Regions from separate parts of the Massilia sp. genome, predicted to be linked through region 1. Evidence: predicted binding sites of a transcription regulator. Region 1 holds the regulator's gene; the other holds the start of a gene.
The links. The regulator FNR, encoded in region 1, switches genes on or off when oxygen is low (the NO sensors DNR and NnrR bind a similar motif). The targets are predictions, from matches to a motif close to TTGATNNNNATCAA.

Region 2: the regulator FNR is predicted to act here: its motif matches at 1,107-1,120, upstream of ACK4S9_RS20145 (carbohydrate kinase).

What each region holds. Positions count from the first base shown of each region.
Region 1 covers NZ_JBKBOV010000034.1:11,273-14,889, reverse strand. Annotated here, with positions in the region: gene ACK4S9_RS16910 (hypothetical protein) at 1-472, shown strand, start outside; gene ACK4S9_RS16905 (VOC family protein) at 567-995, shown strand; gene ACK4S9_RS16900 (metallophosphoesterase) at 1,041-1,874, shown strand; gene fnr (fumarate/nitrate reduction transcriptional regulator Fnr) at 1,884-2,648, opposite strand; gene ACK4S9_RS16890 (hypothetical protein) at 2,838-3,617, opposite strand, start outside.
Region 2 covers NZ_JBKBOV010000049.1:1,367-4,983, reverse strand. Annotated here, with positions in the region: gene ACK4S9_RS20155 (phosphopentomutase) at 1-48, opposite strand, end outside; gene xapA (xanthosine phosphorylase) at 67-912, opposite strand; gene ACK4S9_RS20145 (carbohydrate kinase) at 1,172-2,278, shown strand; gene ACK4S9_RS20140 (pseudouridine-5'-phosphate glycosidase) at 2,281-3,189, shown strand; gene ACK4S9_RS20135 (LysR family transcriptional regulator) at 3,202-3,617, shown strand, end outside.

The DNA of each region.
Region 1 (3,617 bases):
GACAGCCGGCAATCACGTGCGGCACACGTATGTCATGCTCATCATCGGCGTGGCGGGCGTGCTGTGCTTTGCCGCGGTCCCGGTGGCGGCGCATGTCCTGCCGATCGAGGGGACCAACGCGGTGTCGACTGTGTTCTTCGTCGCCATGATGCTGCTGCCGGCCTACCTGGTGGCCGACTACCGCTACGCCCGGCACCTGGTGTCCGAAGATGGCATGGATTTCGGGCGGCCGACGGGCACGCGCCTGGCCTTCCGCTGGGACGAGGTGCGCGCGATCCGCTACGGCAACCTGGGGCGCTGGTTCAAGATCGAGCTGCAATCGGGCGAGATGCTGCGCGTCCCGATCGTCATGGCGGGCCTGCCCGCCTTTGCGGACCAGGTGCTGCGCCACGTCCCGCCGGCACGCATCGAGAGGGAAAGCTTGCGCATGCTCGAGCGCACCGCCCGCGGCGACTTGCCGCCCGTGTCCTGAGGACTGCCGGACAAGCGTTGTCCTCGCGCGTTTTTGCCCCTACACTGCGTGTTCACACGCTGTAATTCATGACAATCTTCCCCGGGAGCGCAGCATGGAAACACAGGAAATCTACCGCGGCCGTCTCATCGACCACATCCAGCTCGTGGTCAGGGACCTGCCCGCCTCGCGCAGGTTCTACGGGGCCGTGTTCGGGGTGCTGGGCATTGCGCTGGGTGGTGAGGGCGACGATTATTTCTGGGCCGACGAACTGTTCGTTTCCAGCCGCGACAGCCAGGCCGCGCAGGGCGTACTCACCGGCCGCCACCACCTGGCCTTCCAGGCGCGCGACCGCAAGATGGTCGACGCCTTCTATTTCGCCGCCCTGGCCGCCGGCGGCAGGGACAACGGCCGCCCCGGCGAGCGCGCCTACCATCCGGGCTACTACGGCGCCTTCGTGCTCGACCCGGACGGCAACAACATCGAGGCGGTCTACCACGGCGAGGCCAAGCGCAGCGCGCCTCACGTGCGCGTCAGCTTCTGAGACGGCGGCGCAGCCAGCGGCGGAAACCGCTATACTGCGCCGACCATGCGCATCCAGCTTTTCTCCGACCTGCACCTCGAACGCTACGCCGGTTTCCATCCGCAGATCCGCGCCGACACCGACGTCGTCGTCCTGGCGGGCGACATCGGCTCCTACCAATCCGGCTCGCGCCTGACCGACGCTGATTTCGGTCTCGAACGCTTTTCGCCCCTGCGCCCCGGCGCGGCCAAGGCACGGGTCCTGTACATCCCCGGCAACCACGAATTCGACGGCCTCGACTACCACGAGGCCCATGCGCGCCTGCGCGCCAGCTGCGCGCGCCTCGGCATCGAATGGCTGGATCGCGAAACGCTCGTCATCGGGAACATCCGCTTCATCGGCACCACCCTGTGGAGCGACTTCGACGCGCTGGCGCTGCAGGAGCAGGACCTGACGAAGCAGCTGCAAAAGCGCGAAAAGGCCTTCCGCGCCGCCAACTGGTATCTGTCGAAGAACACCACCTTGAAGAACGGCGAGAAGGTGCTGGCCGAGGGCATCCGCGAGATGGCGCTGGAGTGCCAGGCCTGGCTGCGCGGCGCGCTGGCGGCGCCTTTCGACGGCACCACGGTGGTGGTGACCCACTTCGCCCCCAGCCTGCGAAGCGCCGATCCGCGCTATGGCCTCACGCCCGGCACCGCGGGCTTCTGCAATGCGCTCGACGCCTTGTTCCCGCAGGCCGAGGTCTGGATCCATGGCCACCTGCACTGCGCCAACGACTACGTGGTCAGCGGCGTCGAGGCCGGCCGGCCCTGGTCCTGCCGGGTGGTGGCCAACCCGCTCGGCTACCTCAGCAAGGGCGAGCAGGAAGCCTTCCGCCCGGACCTGGTGATCGAGCTCTGATCCGGTCTGCTAGCCCATCGGGCTGCAGACCTCGGTGCCGGCGGCCAGCGCCTTGAGCCGGGCCGGGTCGAGCAGGGTGACTTCGCGCTTGTCCACCTGCAGCCAGCCCTGCTTCTTGAAGCGCGACAGCAGCCGGCTGATGCTTTCGATGGTGAGCCCGAGGTAGTTGCCGATGTCCTCGCGCGACATGCGCAGCTGGAAGCTGTTCGGCGAATAGCCGCGCGCCGCGTAGCGTGCCGACAGGTTGACCAGGAAGACGGCGAAGCGCTGCTCGGCCCGCATATTGCCGAGCAGCAGCATGACGTTCTGTTCGCGCGTGATTTCCTGGCTCATGATGCGGTGGAAGTGGCGCAGCAGGGCCGGCACGTGGCCGAACAGCTCTTCCAGGCGCGCGAACGGGATCTCGCACACCTCGCTGTCCTCGAGGGCCACGGCGTCGCAGTGGTGGGTGCCGCTGATCGCGTCCATGCCCAGCAGTTCGCCGGCCATCTGGAAGCCCGTGATCTGGGCTTCGCCGGCCGCGTTCACCTGGTAGGTCTTGAAATGGCCGAAGCGCACCGCGTACAGGTTGCGGAAGGGCTCGCCCATGGCGTACAGGCGCTCGTCGCGCGCCAGGCGGCGGCGCCGGCCGATGATCTGGTCGAGGCGGTTGATGTCGGCGTCCTCGAGGCCCATCGGCAGGCACAGTTGGTGCATGCTGCAGGCGCTGCAACTGGTCTTGAGGGCCTGGATGCTGACCGGCGCTTCGCCCGGAAGCGAGATGGGTTGGTTCATGACGAGGACAGGAAAATGCGGACGCGACCATTATAGACAAAGGCCGCGTTCGTGGCTTTCATTTCCAGAATACAGTAGGGTGGTCGGCTCTGCCGACCGCGCGTCCGGCTGTCAGTCGAATAGACGTTCCATCGAATCAAAGACGGTTTGAACGCGCGGACGGCGAGCCGTCCACCCTACAAGTCCCGATTACAGGTGATGCCGGTGCTGCGCCTTCATCCTGTAATACTCCTGGCGGCCCTTGGCGCGCACGGTCGCGGCGATCTCGGCTGCTTCCTGCGCCGCCTGGTTCACGGTCGCGAAGGCGTCGGCGTTCCCCTTGAGCGCTTCCACGGCCTGCTGCGACTGCGCCGTGCCGGCCAGCGCCAGCCCGAAGGTGGCCGATACCGCCATCTCGGCGGCCAGGGTCTCGAGGGTCGGCGCCACCACGTCCTGCATCGCCTTGGCCGCCTGCGTCTCGGCGCTGGCCTGGGGCGCCGCCAGCGTGCGCGCCAGGTCCATGTCGCTTGCGACCCGCGCCAGGAAGTCGAGCGCGGCGCGGCTGCCGGACTGGTTGGCCAGGTCGCCCAGGCGCAGCAGGGCCGTGTTCTTGGCGTTGAACACGGCGCGGCCGGCGCGCGGGCTTTGCACGAAGTCGATCATGGGCTGGACCGCGATCTCGCTGCCGATGTGGCCGAGGGTGGCCACGATCTGGGTCAGGAACTCCTCGTGCCGTTCCGGCTCGTTTACCAGCCAGTCGAGCAGCAGGCGGGCATCCTGCTCGCCGTACTGCGAGGCCAGTTCCCAGGGCACGCCTTCCACCCAGTGGCGCGAGACGAAGTCGCGCACGTCGGCCGGCAGCGCCAGGCCGCCGGCGCCGCAGGAGCAGGCCGCCGCCGGCATCACCTTGCCCGTGATGTTGAGCGGACCCGAAAGGAAGGTCGAGGATTCCGCCGCGTTGACGACGTTGTGGTCGGTGCCGACGGACGG
Region 2 (3,617 bases), on a different contig from region 1:
GGCGCCCAGGCCGAACGAGTCAAGCAGGAGGATGAATGCGCGTGACATGGAATCGCTCGCTAAGAATCAGTTTGCTTCGGTGCGCGGGGTTGCGCCCAGTCGCTCGATGAAGGAATGGATCAGGGTGACGAGGTCCTTGGCCGCGACCGCGGCGTACTTCAGGGTCTGCTCGTGCGACAGCGGGAACGGGGTCAGTCCCTCGGCCAGGTTGGTGATCGCCGAGATGCCGGCGACCTTCAGGCCGCAGTGGCGCGCCGAGATCACTTCCGGCACCACCGACATGCCGACCACGTCGGCGCCCAGCGCCTTGAAGGCGCGGATTTCGGCGGCGGTTTCGAAGTTCGGGCCCGGGCAGGCCAGGTACACGCCTTCGTGCAGGGTGATGCCCTTGGCGGCCGCGGTTTCCTTGACCAGGGCGCGCAGCTCGGCATCGTAGGCATTGGCCATGCTGAAGAAGCGTGGGCCGAAGCGCTCGTCGTTCGGGCCTGCCATCGGGCTGCCCGGCAGCAGGTTGATGTGGTCGTTCAGGACCACCACGCTGCCCGCATCCACTTCGGGACGCAGCGAGCCGGCGGCGTTCGTCACCAGGAGCATCTCGCAGCCGATCAGTTTGAACGTGCGCACGGCCGAGGTCATGACGTTGGCGCCGTAGCCTTCGTAGAAGTGGCCGCGGCCCTTCATGCACACCACCGGCACGCCGGCCAGGGTCCCCAGCACCAGTTCGCCGGCATGGCCGTGCACGGTGCTGATCGGGAAGCCCGGCAGGTCGGCATAGCTGATCGACACGGCGTCCGTCATCTGCTCGGCCAGCACGCCCAACCCCGAACCCAGGATCAATGCGGCGCGCGGCGCGAAACCGGGTTTGCGTGCCTTGATGACTTCTGCTGCTTCAAATGGGGTATTGCTGAACATGGTAGTCCTTGTGTGCGGATTCGGGAGACGTGAGGAGGGGCTGGAACAGGGTTTGCTACATACCAGCCGGAATATTATAACTATGCATGAGGCGCGATATGTATGGCAAATACCATTTTTCTTGTCGATTTATTGGTTTAAAAAATAAATCAATCGGTGTATTGTTGACGTACAGACATATAAAGCGGAACTGTTTGACACGCTTCAAACATTTGTCTAGCATTGACGGACATTTGTTTAACAGAGCCCAGCCCAGACCGTGACCGAGCCGCCGAAAAAAGAACAGTTGTACGAGCTGATCCGCGCGAATCCCTTCATCTCGCAACAAGACCTTGCCAGCCGGCTCGGGCTGTCGCGCTCGGCCGTCGCCAACTACATCGCCACCCTGGTGCGCGAACGCCGCATCCTGGGGCGCGCCTACGTACTGCCGGACCAGCGCCCGATCCTGTGCATCGGCGCCTCCAACCTCGACCGCAAGCTGCGCAGCACGGGCAAGCTGGTGCTCGGCACCTCGAATCCGGCCAGCCAGGACGAATCCTTCGGCGGCGTGGCCCGCAACATCGCCGAAAACCTGGCGCGCCTGGGTACGCCGGTGGCCCTGGTCACGGCGGTCGGCAGCGACGCTTCCGGCCGCGCCCTGCTCGCCCACGCCGAGGAAGCCGGCGTCGACACCCGCGGCGCGCTGCGCCTCGACGGCGTCGGCAGCGGCACCTATACCGCGGTGCTGGACCAGGATGGCGAGATGGTGGTGGCGCTGGCCGACATGGCCCTCAATGACCGCCTGACGCCAGACTTCCTCGCCACCCGCCAGCAACAGCGCGCCAACGCCGCGCTCATCGTGGCCGACCTCAACCTTCCCAGCGAGTCGGTCGCCGCCCTGCGCGAGGACGCGCTGCGCGACGGCGTGCCGCTGGTATTGGTGGCCGTGTCCGAACCGAAGATGGCGCGCCTGCCCCGGCAGCTGCGCGGCCTGCGCCTCCTGATCCTGAACCAGGGCGAACTGGCGGCCCGCGTGGGCCATGCGCTCGAGAGCGACGCCGCCGTCGGCGCCGCCTGCGCCGACCTGCAGGCTCAGGGCGTGCAGGACGTGATCGTCACGCGTGGCGCGCGCGGCGTCATGTACACCTCTCCCGCTGGCCTGATGCGCCTCGACGCCCCGGCGGTGAAGGTCGTCGACGTCACCGGCGCCGGCGACGCCTTCGCCGCCGCCGTCTGCTGGTCGCTGCACAGCGGCGAGGCCGATCTCGGCCTGGCCTGCCGCCGCGGCCTGCAATTGTCCAGCATGACCATCGAATGCGAGCAGACCGTCTGCCCGGCGCTCGACCCCGGCCAGCTGGAATCCCTCAACGAATCCGTATTGGACTGATCATGCAATCCTTCCTCCTGTTCTCGCCCGAAGTAGCCAGCGCGCGCGCCGCCGGCAAACCCGTCGTCGCGCTCGAATCGACCATCATCTCGCACGGCATGCCCTACCCGCAGAACGTGCAGACCGCACGCGAGGTCGAGCAGATCATCCGCGACGCCGGCGCGGTGCCCGCCACCATCGCCATCATCGGGGGCAAGATCTGCGTCGGCCTCTCCGAAGAGCAGCTCGAGCTGCTGGGCGCCTCGCCGGACGCCATGAAGGTCAGCCGCCGCGACCTGCCCTACGTGCTCTCCACCGGCAAGCTCGGCGCCACCACCGTGGCCGCCACCATGATCTGCGCGCAGCTGGCCGGCATCGAGGTGTTCGTCACCGGCGGCATCGGCGGCGTGCACCGCGGCGCCGAGACCAGTTTCGACATCTCGGCCGACCTGCAGGAGCTCGCCCACACCAGCGTGGCCGTGGTCTGCGCCGGCGTGAAGTCGATCCTCGACATCGGCCTGACCCTGGAATACCTGGAGACCCAGGGCGTGCCGGTGATCAGCGTCGGCCAGCCGGGCTTCCCGGCCTTCTTCACCCGCGAGAGCGGCTTCCAGGCCGACTTCCAGCTCGACACGCCCGAAGAACAGGCGGCCTTCATCCGCGCCAAGTGGCAGCTCGGCCTGGCGGGCGGCGTGGTGGTCAGCAATCCGGTCCCGGGCGAATCGGCGATGCCGAGCGAGGAAATCGACGCCATCATCCGGCAGGCGCTGGGCGAAGCGGAGCAGCAAGGCGTGAAAGGCAAGGCGGTGACGCCCTTCCTGCTGGCCCGCATCAAGGAACTGACCGAGGGCCGCAGCCTGGCCACCAACATCGCGCTGGTCAAGCACAACGCCCTGGTGGGCGCTCGCCTGGCCGTGGCCTTGAACGCCTGACCAGGGCAAGCCATGTCGATCGACCTGAAACAGCTGCGCTACTTCCTTGCCGTCGCCGAAGAGAAAAGCTTCTCGCGCGCGGCCGAGCGCCTGCACATCTCGCAGCCGCCGCTGAGCCAGCAGATCATGAAGCTCGAAGCCGAACTCGGGGTGCGCCTGTTCACCCGCACCACGCGCAGCTTCGAGCTGACGGTGGCCGGCAAGGCCCTGATGCTCGAGGCGGCCGAGCTGCTGGCCAGGATGCGCATGACGATCGACACCATCCGCCAGATCGACCGCGGCGAAGTGGGCCGCCTGCGCGTGGGCATCGTCGGTTCGGCGATGTGGGGACCGATTCCCGCGCTGCTGGAACAGTTCCAGAGCCAGTACCCGCGCGTGACCTGGACCATCCACGAACTGGGACCGAACGACCAGTGGGAAGCGCTGCG